Pelagicoccus sp. SDUM812003: one gene and its partner. The protein of the gene in region 2 interacts with the protein of the main gene of each other region in a pairwise test. Links are inferred from orthologs where the notes say so. Each region holds a gene or a part of one and is shown on either strand. Other genes may lie near its edges.

Evidence for each region.
Region 1: the proteins of QEH54_RS15410 (region 2) and rlmN interact in binary tests that used the Escherichia coli proteins (3 or more experiments, as listed by UniProt). The link is inferred for Pelagicoccus sp. SDUM812003 from one-to-one orthologs.

Annotation. Positions count from the first base shown.
Region 1 is NZ_JARXHY010000002.1:227,714-237,157, reverse strand. Bases 4,461-7,242 are described here. They hold rlmN (23S rRNA (adenine(2503)-C(2))-methyltransferase RlmN), read right to left. Parts: upstream 6,513-7,242; coding sequence 5,409-6,512; downstream 4,461-5,408. Other genes in these bases: QEH54_RS03205 (LptF/LptG family permease), read left to right, coding at 6,707-7,242; metF (methylenetetrahydrofolate reductase [NAD(P)H]), read right to left, coding at 4,461-5,278. In the rest of the region: odhB (2-oxoglutarate dehydrogenase complex dihydrolipoyllysine-residue succinyltransferase), read right to left, coding at 1-623; QEH54_RS03230 (2-oxoglutarate dehydrogenase E1 component), read right to left, coding at 645-3,392; QEH54_RS03225 (hypothetical protein), read left to right, coding at 3,569-3,952; QEH54_RS03220 (translation initiation factor), read left to right, coding at 3,955-4,350; more of metF, read right to left, coding at 4,388-4,460; more of QEH54_RS03205, read left to right, coding at 7,243-7,834; QEH54_RS03200 (hypothetical protein), read right to left, coding at 7,840-8,274; QEH54_RS03195 (sigma-70 family RNA polymerase sigma factor), read right to left, coding at 8,271-8,843; QEH54_RS03190 (M14 family metallocarboxypeptidase), read right to left, coding at 8,910-9,444.
Region 2 is NZ_JARXHY010000011.1:131,709-141,253, reverse strand. What follows is about bases 6,663-9,545. They hold QEH54_RS15410 (cell division protein FtsZ), read right to left. Parts: upstream 8,794-9,545; coding sequence 7,531-8,793; downstream 6,663-7,530. Other genes in these bases: ftsA (cell division protein FtsA), read right to left, coding at 8,803-9,545; QEH54_RS15415 (ATP-binding protein), read right to left, coding at 6,663-7,364. In the rest of the region: QEH54_RS15445 (hypothetical protein), read right to left, coding at 1-769; QEH54_RS15440 (outer membrane lipoprotein-sorting protein), read right to left, coding at 794-1,582; QEH54_RS15435 (MMPL family transporter), read right to left, coding at 1,645-4,290; QEH54_RS15430 (DUF6132 family protein), read right to left, coding at 4,336-4,509; QEH54_RS15425 (DUF2892 domain-containing protein), read right to left, coding at 4,550-4,753; QEH54_RS15420 (metalloregulator ArsR/SmtB family transcription factor), read left to right, coding at 4,866-5,159; more of QEH54_RS15415, read right to left, coding at 5,205-6,662. UniProt on the Escherichia coli protein: Essential cell division protein that forms a contractile ring structure (Z ring) at the future cell division site. The regulation of the ring assembly controls the timing and the location of cell division.

The DNA of each region.
Region 1 (9,444 bases), on a different replicon or contig from region 2:
TGCTGGGCGGAAACGAGTCGCTCGGCGATCTTCTTGCGCAGCGGCGTCATGCGCTTGCGAGTCGTACGCTCGCCAGCCGGCTTCGATTTGGCGGCTGGTTTGGGAGTTTCGGCAGCGGTTTTTTTGGCAGGCTTGCTTTCCTTGACCGAGGGGCGATCAGAGAGGGCTTTCAGCATGTCTCCCTTGGTCACGCGGCCGGCCTTGCCGGATCCTTCCACGCTTGCCGGATCGAGATCCTCTTCTGCGGCGATGCGTCGCACGGCAGGCGAGACGGCGTCGGAGGATTCGGCGGACGGTTTCGCTTCTTCGGATTCGCCCGATTCCTCGGATTTGACTTCGGGCTCTTCGGCCGATTCCTTTTTCTCCGAGTTGTCGGACGGCGCTTCCGCGGATTCGTCGATGGTAGCGATGACCTGACCGATTTCTACTTCGTCGCCTTCGGAGGCGGACAGAGAAACGACACCGGACACCTCGGCGATCCCCTCGGAGGTGATCTTGTCGGTCTCGAGCTCGTAGATGACTTGGTCCTTTTCGACGTAGTCGCCGTCTTGGACGTTCCATGCGGCGATGATCCCGGAGGTGATCGATTCGCCAAGTGTGGGCACTATTACTTCAGTCGCCATGTTGGTGTATTGAAAGAGTCGTTACGATTTGAGGGTGAACGCTTCGTCGAGAAGCTGGGCAAGTTCCTTCTTGTGCAAGGCCATAACGCCAACGGCTGGGCTGGCGCTTTCGTCGCGACCTGCGTACACGACCTTCTTGTCGAATATTTTTTCCAAACGAGGAGCGATGAAGGTGTAGGGGCCCATGTTTTGAGACTCTTCCTGGCTCCAGACCAGTGTATCGATTTTTGAATACTTTTCGGCGATTTCCTTTAGGCGCTCGGCGTGCAGCGGGTAGAGTTGCTCGACTCTTACGATGGCGGCGGAGTTGTCCTTCAGCTCCTCTCTTTTTTTGATCAGGTCGAAGTACACCTTGCCGGAGCAAAGGATGAGGCGGTTGACCTTGGCAGGTTTCGCGTTCGCGTCGTCGATGATTTCGAGGAAGGAGCCGGATTCGATATCGGACCAATCCGAGGCGGCTTCCTTCAAGCGCAGCATCGACTTCGGAGCCATGATGACGAGCGGCTTGCGGAACTCGCGCATCATTTGGCGTCGGAGGATGTGGAAATACTGAGCGGGGGAGGAGAGATTAGCGACTTGGATATTGTCCTCGGCGCAGGCTTGGAGGAAGCGTTCCAGTCGAGCGGAGGAGTGCTCGGGGCCTTGGCCTTCGTATCCGTGCGGGAGGAGCATCACCAGTCCGGACACGCGGCCCCACTTGGATTCGCTGCTGGTGATGAACTGGTCGATGATGACCTGGGCGCCGTTGGCGAAGTCGCCGAACTGGGCCTCCCAGAGGCAGAGCATGCGCGGGTAGTCGAGCGAATAGCCGAAGTCGAAGCCTAGCACGCCCGCTTCGGAGAGCAGGGAATTGTACACGCAGAATCGCGCCTGGTCCTTGTCGATATGCAGCAGCGGGATGTAGCGTTCGTCCGTATCCACATCGTGGATAACGGCGTGACGTTGGCTGAAGGTGCCGCGCTCCGAGTCCTGACCGGAGAGGCGAACGGGAGTGCCTTGATTGAGCAGGCTTCCGAAGGCCAGCGCCTCCGCGTAGGACCAGTCGATTGGTTCGTTGTTTTCGAAGGCGGTCTTTCGATTGTCGAGGAAGCGCTTGATTTTGCGATTCGGCTTTATGTGGGTCGGAAGAGAGGTCAGTCCGCGCACGATGACCTCCAGCGTTTCGCGCGGCACGCCGGTTTCCACGGGGTTGAAGCTGTATTGCGGTTGGAAAACGGCGTTGGAGCCCGCGAAGGCCTTGCGGGCCTGGATCTGTGTTTCCGCCGCTTTCTTGACGCGTTCCAGCGAGTTGGCGAGCGAGCTTTCGTATTCCTTGCGGATGCTTTCGATCTGCTTTTCCGAAAGCGTGCCGTCGCTCGTGAGTCGCTTGGCGAGGGCTGAGCTGACCGGCGGGTGCTTGGAAATCTTGTCGTAGAGATCCGGGTTGGTGAACATCGGCTCGTCCGACTCGTTGTGGCCGTGCTTGCGGTAGCAATACATGTCGATGACCACATCGGCGCCGAAGGCTTGGCGGTATTCGATGGCCAGCAGGGTGACGAACACCACAGCTAGGGGATCGTCGCCGTTGACGTGGAAGATCGGCGCTTCGATCATCTTGGCGATGTCGGTGCAGTAGCGAGTGGAGCGCGCTTCCTTGGGGGTGGTGGTGAAGCCGATCTGGTTGTTGACGATGATGTGCACGGTGCCGCCAGTTCGGTAGCCGGGGAGCTGCGAGAAGTTAAGGACTTCCGCCACCATGCCTTGTCCGGCGAAGGCCGCGTCTCCGTGAACGAGAACCGGCAGGACCTTCTTGCGCTGGGAATCGTTTAGGATGCGTTGACGAGCTCGGGCTTTGCCTTCGACCACCGGGTTGACCGCTTCGAGGTGGCTTGGATTGGAGGCGAGCCGGATTTCGACGTAGTGGCCCTCCTTGGTTTCGATCACTTTCTCGTAGCCAAGGTGGTACTTGACGTCGCCGTCGCCGCCCACCGTGTCCGGTATGTAGGTATCGCCAAATTCCTCGAAGATGAACTCGTAGGATTTCTTGAGCGTGTTGGCGAGCACGTTGAGGCGACCGCGGTGGGCCATGCCCATGACCACTTCCTTGATGCCGAGGCGCCCGCAGTGTTCCAGCAGGTTGTCCAAGCAAGGGATAAGCGTCTCGCCGCCCTCGAGCGAAAAACGCTTTTGTCCGGCGTAGCGGGTGTGGAGAAAACTCTCGAACGACTCCGCGGCGAAGACCTTGCGCAGGATGCGGGTTTTGACCTTCTCGGAAAAGTCGATCTTGCCCTGCAGCGGCTCGATCTTGCGCTGTATCCAGCGACGAGCGTCCGTGTTCTGCATGTGGATGTACTCGTAGCCGATGTTGGAGCAGTAGGTTTTGCGCAGGGCTTCGATGAGATCGCGCAGCTTGAGCGGCTGACCGTCGAGGAAGTGGCCGGAGTCGAAGGCGGTGTCGAGGTCCGCTTCGTTGAGTCCGAACTCCTCGATGCGCAAGTCATCGTTGGCCGGCGGCTTTTCCGAGAGCGGATCGAGCCAGGCTTGAGTGTGCCCGAGACTGCGGTAGGCGTAGATCAGGCTCGAAACATTCATCTGCTTCGAAGCGCTTCCCAGCGAGGCGCCGCCCTTGGCGGTCGAGCCTGTTTTCCTTACGGGGGCGGATGCGAGCGCGAGCTCGAAGCCTTCGAAGAACGCTCTCCAGTTCTCGTCTACCGATTGGGGGTCGGCCTTCCACTTCTCGTAGTTGAGGTCGATTAAGTCTGCGTTCGAACGCGTTGCGAATGTGACCATTCCTGATGTTCCTGGTGTGGATCCTGGTGGAGGATCGGGTTTTAGAATGTATGAGGGTTAAGCCCCCCCTCTGAGCGAGTAAAGAAAAACGCTCGGTTTTCTGCCTGTCAGAATGGAGGTATGACCTTAACTAGTAAGGATTTTCATAGTTTTCCGTATTCGAACGACAATCTCTTATGGAAACGGGCTCGCCAAAGATACAGGACCCCGTTTCGACGTTTTTTCAACTGTCGTCGGCGAGCTACCGGATCGAACGAACAAACCGCTTGCGCGATGACGAGAATTCGGCAGAAGCTGGCTCCATGCTGGAAGCGGAATTGAATGCGTACATGAAAGCGGACCTGGAGCGGCTGCAGCGCGGAATCGAGTCGGGGGACGGGGACGCGGTGAAAAAGAGCATCGCCTCGCTGGACAAGACCTTGTCCGACCACCGACGAGCGATCGATCCGCAGCTGAAGCATTTTCTGAAGAATCGGAGCTACCAGAAAGCTCTGATGCTTCTCAACCATCAGACCGACATCCCTAGGGGCAGGTGCCAAGGGCGAACCGACTTTTCCTAGAAATGGGCAAGAAGCGCGATCGCGTATCCACGGAAGGGGGACAGGATATCGGGTCGAACCCCTTTGGCTCCTTGGATCTTGGAAACCTGCCTGCCGCTCCGTCTCAGCCCGCCGCCAACGCTTCGGCTCCTTCCGGCAGAACCGGAAGCGGAAATCGCGGTCGCCTGGACGTGAAACGGGAAAAGTCGGGCCGGGGTGGGAAGACGGTGACCGTCGTCTACGGCTGGAAGGGAATCGCTGCCGAGGAGAAGGTCCAGCTCGCCAAGTCCATACAGAAGCGCTGCGGCGTGGGCGGCGCGGTGAAAGGCGGCAACATCGAAATCCAAGGCGACAAGCGCGAGGAAGTGAAGGCCACCCTGGAAGCGGCTGGATTTCAGGTGGTGCTCGCCGGCGGTTAGGAAGCGTCCTTTGGCGGACCGACCGCCGAGCGATAGCCTAGCAGCTTTGCTTGGAGCGGAAGGCGCTCATCAGCGTCTTTGCCGCATCGCTGCGATTGAGGGCGTAGAGGTGCACGCCAGGCACGCCGTTTTTCGCCAGATCCTCCAGCTGGTTCAGTGCCCAGTTGGTGCCGATCTCCTTGACCGCTTCCGCATCTTCGCCCGCTTTCTCCAGCTCGCGATCGAGGGCGTCCGGCAGCGATGAGCCGCACATGCTGACGATGCGCTTGATTTGCTTGGTGGCCAGCACTGGCATCAGGCCGGGAAAGATCGGCAGCGAAACGCCCTGTTTCTGGGCCTTCTCAACGAAGTCGTAGAAACGCTGGTTGTCGAAAAAGAGCTGCGTGGTGATGAAGGAAGCGCCAGCGTCGACCTTGACCTTCAAGTGCTCGAGATCCTTCTCCATGCTGCTGGCCTCCGGATGCTTTTCCGGATAGCCCGCCACCCCGATGCAAATGTCAGGATAGCGTTCGGAGATGAAGGAGACCAAGTCGGTCGCGAAAGCGAAACCACCCTCGGCCACCACGAACTCGGTCTGGTCCTTCGGCGGATCCCCACGCAGAGCCATGATGTTGCGGTAGCCCTCGGCATAGAAGCCGTCTATGATTTCCCCGAGCTCATCCTTGCTCGCCCCTACGCAGGTGAGGTGAGGCATGACGTTGAAGCCCAGGTCGTCGCGCATCTGGGCGCTGACCCGGGACGACCGATCGCGCGTGCTGCCTCCCGCTCCATAGGTCACCGAAACGAAATCCGGCTCCAGCGCCTTCAGCTCCAGCGAGGAGGAAACGAGAGAGTCAATGGCCTCCTCCGACTTGGGTGGAAAGAACTCCACGGAAAGCAGTTGGCCCTTGGTGGCGAGAAGGTCGTCGATGCGTTGTTGTGCGATCATAAAATATCAACGTATGTGGATTTGTTGATATGAGCTGTTGGGCGTTGAAATCAACTCTAAAATTCGCGAAAGGCAAGGGCCGGACCGGAACGTCCCTGGTAGGATTCGAGGCTGGCCTTTGGTGTAGGAGCTACGAGCCGACCTCTTCCGTTTTCAGCTTCAGCTGACCGCAGGCGGCGGCGATGTCGTGTCCCTTTTCGCGGCGGATGGTGACGCTCACCCCTTTGTTTTTCAGTCGATTGTAGAAGGTGTCCTGCCGGGCGATGGAGGGGCGTCTCCACTCGAGACCGTCAACCGTATTGTAGGGGATGAGGTTGACGTGGGCCCGCAGGTCGAGAGCGATCTTCGTCAGCTCGTCCGCTTGCTCCAAGGTGTCGTTCACCTCCTCGATCAGGATGAACTCCAGCGTGACCATGCGGCCTTTGCTTTCGCCGTAGGTCTTGATGGCGGGGATGAGCTCTTCCAGCGGATACTTGCGATTGACCGGCATGATCTGGTCGCGCACCGGGTTGGTGGCCCCGTGCAGGCTGACCGCGAGGCGAAACTGTTCCGGCTCGGCCGCCAGCTCGCGAATGCGCGGCACTACGCCCGAGGTGGAGATGGTGATGCGCCGAGCCCCGAAGTTGAGCCCCCATGGGGCGTTGAGGATGCGCAGAGCGGGCAGCAGGTTCTTGTAGTTGGCCATCGGCTCGCCCATGCCCATGACCACGATGTTGTCGAAGGAGGCGATTTCCTCGCTGGCCCGCTCGGTGGTGGCGTCCTCCTGGTGGCAGACGTGAATCAGCTGGGAGACGATCTCGCCGGTGGAGAGGTCGCGCTTCCAGCCTGCCAGGCCCGACGCGCAGAACTTGCAGCCGTAGGCGCAGCCGACCTGGGTGGAGATGCAGATGGTCTTGCGGGAGTTTTCCTGGCCGACACCGACTTGAGGAGCTCGGATGACCACGGTCTCGATCATGGCGTTGTCGCCCATCTGCAGCAGGAGCTTTTCGGTCTCGTCGGCGGATTCCTTGGCCAGGAGTCGTTTGCTGGGGGCGATTTCGAACGTTTCCGCCAGCTTTTCGCGCAGCGGCTTTGGCAGGTTGGTCATGGCGTCCCAGGTCCGGGCTCTTTTCTTATAGAGCCAGTCCATGACCTGCTTGGCTCGAAACTTGGGCTCGCCAAGCTCCGCCAGGCTGTTTTGCAGCGATTCGAGCGTTTCACCGAAGATGGGCTTCTTTTGCGGGACGTATTTCATTTTCTTAGGCGTGAGGCTTGGGGCTGATGACAGCGAGAGGAAGCGGGAAGTTGCTTGGGGATCTAGGCGGGATCTGGCAAGTCGAAGATTTCGGCTTGCGGAACGGGCTGGCTCTTTAAGTGTAGCGCCAGGTGACGCTGATCCACAGATACATTTTCAAAAACGTTTTCGCTTCCTGTTTCGCTTCGGTGGCGATGTTCGCGTTTCTGATTCTGACCATGAGCGTGGTCAAGGACATGCTCAATCTGCTCGCGGAAGGGCAGCTGACCGTAAACGCCTTCTTCAAGCTGACTTGGCTCCTGCTGCCCTTCGTCTTCATCTATGCCCTGCCCATGGGATTCATCACCGGAGCTTTGCTGACCATGGGCCGCCTTTCGGCGGAAAACGAGATCACCTCGCTGCGCGCGGCTGGCGTGAGCATTTTTCGCCTTTCCAGTTCCGTATTCGCGTTGGCGATACTCGGCACCGCTGCATCCTTGGTGGTCAACTTCTACTACGGTCCCTTGGCCAAGACCGAATACCGCAACGAGCTGAAGAATACCATCCAGACCAATCCGCTCGGCTTCATCGTGGAGAAAACCTTCGTGAAGGACTTTCCTGGCACCGTGGTCTACGTGGGCAAGAAGGATGGGGAGCTGCTGAGCGACATCTGGATTTGGAAGCAGGACGAGCTGGGTCGGGTGACACAGTTCAGCCGGGCGGAGCGGGGACGCTTCAAGTTCCACGAGGATAGCAGCGACCTTGAGCTGCAGGCGGAGAACGTGGCCATCGAGATTCGCGACGAGGATGATCCGGAGAACTTCCGCACCCGGCGCTACATCCCGGTGTTCATCGGCAGCACGACCTTCAGCTTTTCGCTCGAGCGCATCCTCGGAAAGGAGACGCTGCAGCGAAAGCTTAGCTGGATGACCTTTGACGAGCTGCGGGCGGAACAGCGTCGCTGGCAGGAAATTGTGGATACATCGAGCGGCGAAGTGAAGCAGGAGGCTCAGGCGTCGCTGCTGAAGACGAAGATGGTGTTTCACAAGAACTTCGCCATGGGCTTCGCGGTGCTTTCCTTCGCCTGCGTGGCCATCCCGCTCGGGCTGAAGACTTCGCGCAAGGAGACTTCAGCCAACGTGGGGGTGGGGGTCGCCATGGGGCTGCTCTACTACCTGACCATGATCTCCATCGACTTCATGGACGGAAGCCCTCAACTGCGGCCCGAATTGCTGTTTTGGGTGCCGAACTTCCTTTACCAAGGCATTGGGACCTGGATGTTTATCCGGGCGGACCACGGCAAGAAGAGCAAAACGAAGCCCGCTCGGGCGAAGCGAGCCTAGGGGCTCTAATTCGCCACTAGCAGCAGAATCAGCTTTCCGCTGCCGGATGCGGGACCGACCAGCACCGTGGGCTGTCCTCGGGGCGTCACTACAGTGGTGGAGATCTGAGCCCAACGAGCCGCGATGCGCAGCTTTCCGCCGCCTGCGTCGGAGGCTTCAATGGAAACGCTCTGGCCTTGGCCGACGTTGATCGAGGCCTTGCCCGGCAGGGAGACGCTGGCGCTGCCGGAGCCTTTTTGGCGAAAGGTGTCGAAGCGTAGAACGCGTTTGAGGTTCTTTTCGTAGCGCTTGAGCTGGGAGTCCACGCCGCCGCCATCGTTGGTGCCGAGGATGAGCGTCGCCTGGATGCGGGCGTCGTCGGCCGCGTGCGAATCGGTCGCGATGCCCGCGGCGAGGAACAGGGTGGCGACGAGCAGGAGCGTTTGGGAAATGCGTTTCATGGCAGAAGGTCGATGAGGTGTTTTTGAATGGATTTTCGCGCGTTGAAAAGGCGGGACATCACGGTGCCGGTTTTGCAGTTCAGTTTTTTGGCGATTTCTTCGTAGGTCAGTCCTTCCAGCTCGCGGAGCTTGAGGGCGGTTTTCAGTTTTTCTGGAAGCTGTTCGATGGCTTGCAGCAGGCGCTGGTGGAGTTCTTTTCGTTCGAGGCTACGGATTTGCTGGGCGGAGGCAACGGGAGAAACCTCGCTTTGGGAGGCGTGTTCGAGAAATTCCTGATCCGCCAGGGATTCGCGGCGGCTGTCGCGCTTGCGGATGGCGTCTAGGGCGGTGAAGGTGGTGATGCGGTAGAGCCAGGTGGAGAAGGCGGAATCCTGGCGGAAGGTGTCGAGCTTGTTCCAGGCTTTGATCCAGGCGAGTTGGGCGACGTCTTGGGCTTCCGTTTCCGATTTGAGCATGCGCAGGGCCTGGCCGTAGACCTTGTCCTGATGCATGCGGACCAGTTGATCGAAAGCTTTTCTGTCGCCCGCCTGGCCGCGGCGGATGAGTTCGGATTCGGTGTCGGAGTTCACTCGCTAGCTATGTGAGGGAGGTGAATAAGGCCTCGGTCGCAAGCTTTGACGTGGCTTGCGGGTATTTTATTCGCCGCTTTCGCGAGCGAGGGTCTGGACCAGCCGGGTGACAGCCGCTATCTGCATGCGGATGCGCAGCGAGAGGTCGAGAGAGCTCGGGCTTTCGATGGTGAAATGGAGTTTGGGAGAGCGCGAGACCAGCAGAAACGCCTCCGGCCAATCGTCGCGGTCAGCGAGTTCCTGGAGGATGGGTTTGGCGATGATGCCATCGCGGGCGGCGTGCCCGTCGATTTCCTCGGCCCTCTCGATCGGGCCGATGGGGACGATGGATTTCAGGATTTCGGCGGCGATGGATCGTTCCTGCTCTTCGTCTTGGCAGTAGATGTAGAAACCCTCGCTTTCCCAGTCCTCGTGCATGCAAATGGAAGCATCGAAGCGAGCGGGTTCGCGCTCGAGATAGTCAGCCAGAGCTCGGCTCTCCGGTTGGCTCAGACGCTTGAAGTCGCGATTGAGGTCCACCTGGTTTCCGTTTTCCCGGCAGTTGCGAACGAAACCGTCGGGATTGAGAAGGGGGCACAGGCTGATATCGATGGTCCTGGGC
Region 2 (9,545 bases):
CCGGATACACTGGGTCCATCGGTACCGCTTGCTCCGTGAGCGAGCCTGACGCTTCGCTCCAAAACGAGAGGCGCTGGCCATCGATGAAGCGGTCCGGCTCAAAGCGAGGCGAGTAGACCAGATCGAGATTCACCCAGTCGGAAAAGTACGAGGCGCGGAGCGAATCCTGCGGCGCTTTCAAATACTCCAGATCTCGTCCGAGAAAAAAGGAGTTCCAGTCCTTGGGAAAGAGATCGTTGATAAAGAGCAGATCCCCCACTCCCCAGGTCGCCACTTGCCGACCGAGCTTCAAGTCGACGGCGTCAACGGGCTTCGTGCTTAGCCACAGCTCTCGCGGATCTAGCCAACCACTTCCATCCTCCCAGTCAAAGCCGCGATCCGGATCCAAATCGTCATACACGAAATCCATCACGGCCTTGAAAGTGGAAGAAGCCCCCAGGTACTCTTCCATCTGAAGCTGCAGTCTGGCCTCTCGAAGGCTCGAATCAGAAAAACCGGGAGCGTTCTGCAATCGCCCCCCAACGCGAAGCTCCGCGAAACCATGCAATTCGAAAGGAAGAAGTTTATTCGCCTCGTCGTCGCTTTCCTCGACTTCCGCGGTGGAGGCGGCCTCCCCACCCAAACCTGACGGCAAGGCAGGAGGCGCATCGCCTCCGAGACCGCTCGGCAATGGAGGCGGCGCAGCGGAAACGCTGCCGCTCGCGACCAGCAGAGTTCCGAGAACGAGAAACCACTTTCCCGCAGCAATCTGTTTCGCAGTCTCACTCATATCGAAATCCTATCCCCACTTTAGCTAGCGCAATTCGCGACGAGGGGGTGTGCGCAGACTGCGTTCCTGGAACAAACTGTCCTCCAAGCCGAGGTCGTAGTCGATCGCTTTCGCTTCCAGCGTAGTGAATCCTCCAATACGCTGATCCGTCATGCGACCCTTCATCACCGTGTAATAGCCTTCGATCTGCTGCACGTCCAAGGCCTCATAAGTCCGATAGACCGAACCTGACTTGTCCGCGTATTCGATCTTCACCGCCAGAAAAGTGCCTTTGTGTATCCATGATGTGTAGGACGCGAATTCCACCGAGTTCGGGTCTTTGGGAACGCTTTTCACTACATAGTAGTCATCTGTTTCCTCCACGAGCTCGTGATTATCCTCTACCGGTGATCGGCCGGACACGTCTTCGTAGAAGTAGTGCGAGCCTACGAAACTGGTTCGTTCGTCGGAAGCGGCAATGCGCTTCACCAAATCCAAAGCCGGCAGGTAGAGCCAGCGCTCGTCCGGGCCTTGAGCCTGTTTCCAAACCAGAAAGGTGGTTCCCTTCACGTCGGATGGACGCTCGAAATACACGTAGAACTTCTGGTCCCCGTTTCCCGTATCATCATTACGACGGAGAATCGTCAGCTCTCGCTGCCGCTCACGTCCTTGAGCGTCGGTGATGGTCATGCTCAACTTCGCCTTTCCATCCTCGCCTTGGTAATACGCGGATTGACTCGCTTTGGATACGATTTCCGACACGTCCATCGCCTGCGAAGAGGCGAGCGCGAAGACGACCGCGATTGCTGAAAGAATCTGTTTTTGGTAGTTCATGTGGATTTCCTTGTTTGAGAATTTAGTTGTTGAAGCGAAGCGCCTCGTGCCGGGCGAAGATGTCAGGATGCCACTTTCACAGGCTCCTCACGCTTGCTGGGAGATCCTTTTCTATCCAAGGGAAGCAGGTGAATCAGGGCCGGCAGCAGGACAAGTGTCGTCAGGCCAGCGAGAATGAGTATCGAAGAGATCAATACGCCCACCGTCTGATACGGCACCAGCGGAGCCAGCAGCAGAGGCGAGAAGCCAAGGCCGATGACGATGATATTTCGAGCGATGGCGCGGGCGGGATCGCCAAAGGCGATATCCATCGCTTCCTTCCAATCTCCCGTTTGACGATAGGCCTCACGGGAACGGGCGATGAAGTGAATGGCATAGTCGACCGCGAGCCCCAGCGAAAGCGATGAAAGCACCGCGACCGGCATGTCATAGTCCTTTCCGATCCACCCTATGATGCCGTACATGACCAAAATGGTCAGGGCTAAAGGCACCATGGAAAGCAAGCCCCACCAGAAGGAACGGAACAGGATGATCATCAGAATGAGCACCGTCACAAAGCTTCCCAAGAAAGCGTTCATCATACCCGCTACCATCTGCTCCTGCCAAATGACGTTGATGTAGGTCAGACCAAACCAATCCGTGGATACCTCGCCAGGCAGCGGATTTTCAGCGAGGTACGCTTTTACCTGATCCACCAATCCGCTCATGTCGACGTTGTCTCCGCTGTTGAGCTGTATCCACAAGACCGCCTGGCGATAGTCGGGTGTCACGAAATGCCAGAGGTCCTGCGGGCGGTGGCTGCTCTCGTAAGTCATCAAGCTTTGAGCGACCGCATTGGATGTATCCGGAATTCGGTAACGCTCCTCGTCCCCTTCAAAGAGCTCGCGATGCAAAGTCTTAGTCACTTCCGGAAGACCAACCACCTTGCCCACATGGGGGTTGCTCAAAATGTTCGCCTCTAAAGCCTCTATGGCTTGCAGAGCCTCCGGCTGCTTGAAATAGGCGCTTGCGGACCAGCGTTCCTCCATGGTCTGGGCCACGCGATCCCATGCCTCCCAGGCCGAATCGCTCTCGGCAGCATCCTGCTGATCGTAAAGCCAGTCCTGCAAGTCGATGAAGGCTCCGTCGTCAAAGCTGTCGTAGTCGATCTCAGCGAGCCGTACTTCGAGAGCGGAGCGGGCGGAATCCTGCAAGCCGGTGGCCGCCGCCAGTACCGGTTCGGCGAAACCTGATTTCGTAAGGGCCGGAGCTTCGAAAGCGAGATACGCCATGTAAGTGCCTGCCAGACGATCGTTCATCACCGTATCCGCGATGCGGATCTCGTGGCTCGGCTCGAACCACTTGACCGGGTTGTCGTTGATGACGATTCGACTGATGCCAAAGCCTGAAAAAACCACCAACGCGGCGGCGACGATCGCCACCAGCTTCGCCTTGGCGAAGGAAACACGGCCGGTGAAGCGAAGCAGGCGCGAAAGGATACCGTTTTCCTCGCCACTGGCCGCCTCGGCGGAACCGAAGTTTTCCAGCGCTTTTTCGGGAAGCAACATCACGTAGGCCGGCATCAGCAGGATGGTGAACACCCAAGCGGCAAAGGCGCCGACTGCTACGAACAAGCCAAACACTTGCACCGGTGGGATCGGCGTCAGAGCGAGGGATGCAAAGCCTACGCTCGTAGTGATCGAGGTGAAAAGCATGGGGCTCCACAGCTCGCCCACCGTCTCCTTGATCGCCCGTCTCCTGTCTTTATAAATTGGATACTTGTCGAAAAAGTCCGAGAGGATGTGCACTGCGTCCAAAACCGCGATGGGCATGATGAAGATGGGGATCATGGAACTCATGATATGGATGGTATTGCCCGTAGCCACCAGCAGCCCCATCGACACGATCACCGAAAGCATGGCTACGATCATCGGCGAGACGATCAGCGTGAGGTTGCGGAAGAACAACCACATGAGCACGAATATCAGCGCCATGGCCATGGGAGCGGAGATCGCCATCTGAACGAACATCTCCTTGCCAAACTGATCCTGAGCGACCGGAAGCCCCGCGATGTAATAGTGGTCCTGCCCACCGAAGCCGGCGATAACCGACTTCAGCTCCTCCGCTACCCGGTAGCTAGCGCTTTTCTCCGTGAGCGGAAAATACAGAGCCAGGGCCTTGCGGTCTTCCGAGACCATGGAGCCGTCGTACATCGGGAGACGAGCCGCCGCATTGGCCACGGCGATAGCCTCTTCGTCGCTCTGGGGCGGTTCCGGCATGAGCCAGCGAAAGCTCACCGAACCCAGCCCAGCCTGCTCGATGGCGTCGACGGTCGAAGGAGCGATGATGTCCGCCCTCACTACGCCCGACACGCCGCTATCCGTTTCCCACTGCAGCGACTCCGCCGCCTCGACCAAGGCATGCACATCCGCTAGCGTGCGGGGATTGAAAACTCCGTTTTCCTCCTGGTCTGCGGTCACTCCCACCACAAGCATATCCTTCAGGCCAAAGGTAGCCTTGAGCTGATTATGCGTCACCCGAGCAGGCTCGTCGGCAGAAAGCATATTCTCCGGATCGGTGTCCACCGTGGCAGGGTTCAGTCCCATGGCCCGGTCGGGAAACACTGTCGGCCAGGCCACCAAAGCGAGCAAGAGCGTGGCCACTGCGATGGAGACCCCGAAAGCCCCTTTCGGATGCTTCAGCGCGATTTCGATAAAAGCGTTTTTCATAAGTCCAAGTCTGATCCCTAAATTGATTCTCAACTGAAACGACGGCTATCCGAGGTCGCCGCTGCTCAAGGCGAAAAGCGTGCCTAACACGCCTCCGTAAAGGGCGCCGCGCCACCAGGTCGAGGTGAGCGGACAGGTTCCCGAGCTGCATTGCCCGAAGTATCCCATGACGCCTCCCGCAAGAAGCCCGACGCCGATGCTGATTAAGTAGCGTGCCATTCGAGCGTACTCCCTTATTTCCCTATGCCCCTCGAAACGCTCACTGGAAAGCGCAGCCCGATTTCATGCCGAAACGCTTCAGGATCATAGCCAACGGACAAACGCGGGTGAACGCGGCCTGAAACATGTTTAGCCCCACGAACGCGGGGAGAATGAGCCAGTACTGATGCACCCAAATGCCCAAGCTCAAGCCGAGCAGAATCATGGTGCCAGCGAATGCGAATACGAATCGATCAATGTTCATGGCGACAACCTTATGTTAGTGTTTTCTAAATTAGCAAGTTTTTATTTTAGTTTTCTCTAATATTGACAAACGACAGCCAATGAGAAAGCTTAGCCGAACACCGAGAAATATCATGCCCAAGGAACAAGAGATAGAGGCCCTAATGACCGCGGTAGATACCCTAAAGGCCATGGCCAACCCCAAACGGCTCGCCATCCTTTGCCGCTTGGGCGAGGGAGAGGTCAGCGTGAACGAGCTGGCGACCGAGGTGCAGCTCAGCCAGTCCGCCCTCTCTCAACATTTAGCGAAGCTGCGCGAGCAGGCTTTGGTGAGCACTCGCCGGGAGCAGCAGACGATCTACTATCGCCTCGATTCGCCAGAGATCGAAACCATCATCGCCACCTTGCGTAAGCTCTATTGCGAGTGACGCCCGTGGCCACCTTCGGAAGCGTGGGGCGGTTTCAGCGAAGGCCTAGCGCTCCTCGAGACGCTCGGTGGAGCGAATGCTCTCCAAGGTCCGCGCTAGGAGGCGGATCTCGATTGGCTTGGTCAAGTAGCCATCCATCTCCCGCTCTAGGCGGTCGATGGTCTGCCGCTGCAGAGTATGCGCGGTGAGGGCGATGATAGGCGTGCGGCCCAGACCGTCCTCCTTTCGGCGAATCGCTCGGGTAGCTTCCCATCCATCCATATGCGGCATTTGCAGATCCATGAGCACCACGTCGAAGCGGCCAACCTCGTAGCGCTCCACCGCTTCCACCCCGTCGGCAGCCCGCTCCGTCTCGATGCCGAGCTTTTCCAAAATGGCGCAGCAGGTCTTCAAGTTGATTTGGTTATCGTCCACCACCAAGACCTTTCGCACCGAGGGAATGCGACGCTCCTCCGAAGAGAGGTTTCGAGAAAACGCCGATTCCGATTCCGACTGAGCGCTATCCTCACCTCTCCTCGAATCAAGGGCAAGCGGTAGGGCCACGCTGAATACGGAGCCTTCCCCAAGGCTGCTTTCCACGAAAATGTCGCCGCTCATCAAGCGAGCGAGCTTTCGCGAAATCGCCAACCCAAGCCCAGTGCCATCAAACTTGCGCGAGTGCGAACTATCCCCTTGGGTGAAGGTTTCGAAGATCTCCTCGTAGCGCGTCTTTTCGATGCCGATGCCGGTGTCGCGCACCTCGATCACCAGCAACTCTCCATTCTCCGTTCGTATCGAACTCGCGGTGACATAAACCCCGCCTTTCGAAGTGAACTTGACTGCGTTTCCCACGAGGTTGAACAAGATCTGCCTCAGGCGGGCTTCGTCGCCTATGAAGTGGATCGGGCAGCTCGGATCGATGACGGCGCTGAATTCGATGCCCTTGCGCCGAGCCAGGAAATCGAAAAAACCTACCGTCGTGTTGAACAAGCTCTGCAGGTTCATGGGAACCGGCTCCAGCTCAATCTTGCCTGCCTCGATCTTCGAGAGATCGAGCACGTCGTTTACCAGCGTGAGCATGGACTCGGATGACTGCAGAATCACGTCGAACACCTCCTCCTGCTCCGGGTCGAGCTCTCCCAGCTTGGCCACTTGAGCCATGCCCATGATGCCATTGAGCGGAGTGCGAAACTCGTGGCTCATCACCGCGAGAAACTCGCTCTTGGCGGCGCTCGCCGCCCGCGCCGCTTCGCGTGAGCGCCTCAGCTTGATCGACATGACAAGCAAGGCCGCCAAAGCGACGAACAACACCCCTATCGCGACGCTCTGACCAAGGGTGCGTCGCTCGAGCTGGTGCACCAGGAAGTAGGAGCTGATCTCGTTTTCCGGATCCAGAAAGTACCTGAAATAGGTCTCGTGCACGAAGCCCTCCTTCACCAAGTCGCCGATCTCCTCTCTGATCAGATCGGCGGCGGCCATGGCAGCTGGGCTCTGGTAGCTGGCCGCGATGCCGCAGGTGATGGTCTCGTCGTGGAAATAGTAGAACTGGAACGCTTCGCCCTTGCCGAACTCATCGATCGCCGCCTTGAAATCGATGGAGTTGGTTTTGGTGCTCCAAAGAAACGCGGCTGAGCTTGCGCCGCTGAAGACGGCATCGATGGCTTGTTCGTGACTCGGCAGCGGCATCAAGTCCACGCCGGGCAGGAGCTTGGCCGCCAGAGTGATGCCTGGCTCGCGATCGTAATACGCGACCTGTTTGCCTTTCAGTTCCCGAGGATCCCGCAGGGAGCGTTCTCCTAGGTAGAGCAGCCCGAGGGCGTTTTCGTAGATCGGCTTGGTGATGTAGAAATCGTCCCGTCGATGCGGCAGGTCGGTCACGATCGGCCACATGTCCACGTCACCTCTCGGCAAGTGCACATCGGGAGCTAGCGGGCTGTAAACCCACTCGAGCTCGATGCCAAGACGGCGAGCCGCTTCCGCGACGATGTCCAGTCCCACCCCTCCCAGCGACCCGTCGGACGCGATGATCTGATAGGGAGGCGACTGCTGATAGCCAATGCGAATGGGCTGGGACCTAGCCAAATCGAGAGCCCGCCCCACGGCGAGGTACCAATACGCCCAAGCGAAAAGCGCCAGCAGAAACGCTGCAAGCGTCAGCAAAACGATCTTGGATTTCTTCGCATCCAAAACGCTTCTCTTCGCCACGCGTGAAGAAGTGGGCGTCATTTCAGGAATCCTAGCAAATAAGGGCGTACACGAAAGGGGTCAGGATAGGATGAACTAAGCTAAGAACCCGATTTTAGCAAACATCAGGTTCGCGAGCGGCATTGAGGTTTTGGCAAGCGCGTCGAAAGGCCTCCCTCCAGCGGATCCCGAAAACGACTGATCACGCCTATAGGGCGATCTTCACGCCACGGCGCAAAAAGGTCGGCGAATCCAAGTCCTGCCCTTCGAAAAGCGTGCCACTGGTGTTTTCGAACTCCCCCTTTGGATCGCCTTCGGAAAACGAGAACTCGTGCTGCTCCGCCTTGGTCGGACGGGCGTGCGTTTCCGGTTTTCCCTTCCGTCCCGAAGCCGATTCGCCCTTGCTGTCCTCCTTGGCGGAGCTCGCCGCGGGAGACAGCTTCTTCTCGGCGAACTCCTTCGAGGAGCGAGGGCGCCGCACGACCCGGGTCAAAGAGATGCTCGACACCTCGCTCGTTCCCAGCACGCAAATCTCCAAGGAGTCGCCCCGATCCTCGTCCACCACCGCGCCAAAGGTCACATTCGCATCGCCTCCAAACGCATCCGTCACCGATTCCAGAATCTTTTGCGTATCAGCGATTCCCATACGCGGACCGCCAACGATGTTTACCAGGAGATTGTCCGCCAGCTTCGAGAACTCAGGAGTGTGCAGCAAGGGACAAAGCTTGAGATCCGCCACCGCGTCCTCCGCGGCGTTTTCTCCACTTCCCTGCCCGATCCCAAACAGCGTCTTGCCAGCCTTGCGGGAAAACGCCTGGCGCAGCTGCGAAAAGTCGATGTTGATCAGGCCGGTGCGGTTGATCATGAACCAGACCGATTTGATAGCCTTTTCGATCCAGGCATCGGCCTTGGAGAAGGCGTCCAGCAACGAAGCGTCCTGGTCGGACTCCTGGATCAGCAAGTCGTTGGGCAGCGGCACCACCGCATTGCAGCAGTCGCGCAGCTTGATCAAGCCCTCCTGGGCCACGTTCGCTCGGGTGGAGCGCTCGATGGCGAAGGGCAACGCCACGAAGGCGATCACCACCGCGCCTTGTCGCAGCGCCTGTTCGGCGATCACCGGAGCGGCTCCGGTGCCGGTTCCGCCGCCTAGACCAGCGGCCAGAAACAGCAGATCCACGCCTGCCACCAGATCGTCGATGGCATCGATATCCTTGAGCGCGGCCTCGCGGCCCACCTCCACATCGCTCCCAGTCCCCAAGCCACCCGTAATCGATTTTCCGATACAGAGCTTTTCCGCGACCGGCGATCCCGCAAGGGCCTGCTGATCGGTGTTCACCACCGCTAGGTCGACTCCGGGAAAATCCGAGAGCATCAAGCGATCCACGATGTTGGAGCCGGCGCCACCGACCCCGATGACCTTCATGCGAATCGTTCCCTCCTCCGAATCCTCCATTCTCTCCTGATCGCTCATAATGCTATGCTAGGCCTTTTGGAACAAGGACTTCAGCCGATTGAAGATTCCGCTCTGCCGATGGGTCTGGTAGGACTTTTCGCTCTGGTACTGCAATCCGTAGCGCAGCAAGCCCAGAGCGGTGCTGTATTGAGACTCCTTGAGCTCGCCCGATGCCATGGACGCATTGTCTCCGATATGGACCGGGATGCCATAGACGTTTTCGGCGCAAGCCGCGATCTTCGCTAGCTTGGAGGTGCCGCCCGCTAGAATGACGCCGCCGCTAAGCTTTTCCGGAACGAAATGAGCGCCCAGCTTCTTGCGAACCACCTCGAAGAGTTCGGTGACGCGCAGCTCGATGATCTTCTCGATGCTCCAGATCGGAATGGGACGATCGCCAATCTCGAAGTCGTTGTTCAGCCACACCTTCTCGTTCTTGTCGCGATGCTCCAAAACCGCGGACCCATAGCGCAGCTTGAGGCTTTCCGCCTGCTTCAGCCGCATGCGAAGCCCGATGCTCAAGTCGTTCGAGATGTGGTCGCCGCCGATCGGCAAACACCCCGCCTTCATGCAGCGACCGTTCCAGAACAAGGCGTAGTCGGTGGTGCCACGGCCGATGTCGATGATCAAGGTCCCGTTGTTCTTCTGCTCTTCCGTAGCCACCGCGGCGCTGGTGGCGAGCCCGGAAAGCACGATGTCGTCCACATGCAGATTGAAGCCGTTGATGATATGGATGGAATCGCTGATCTTGCGCGAGTCGCCGTGGATGGTCC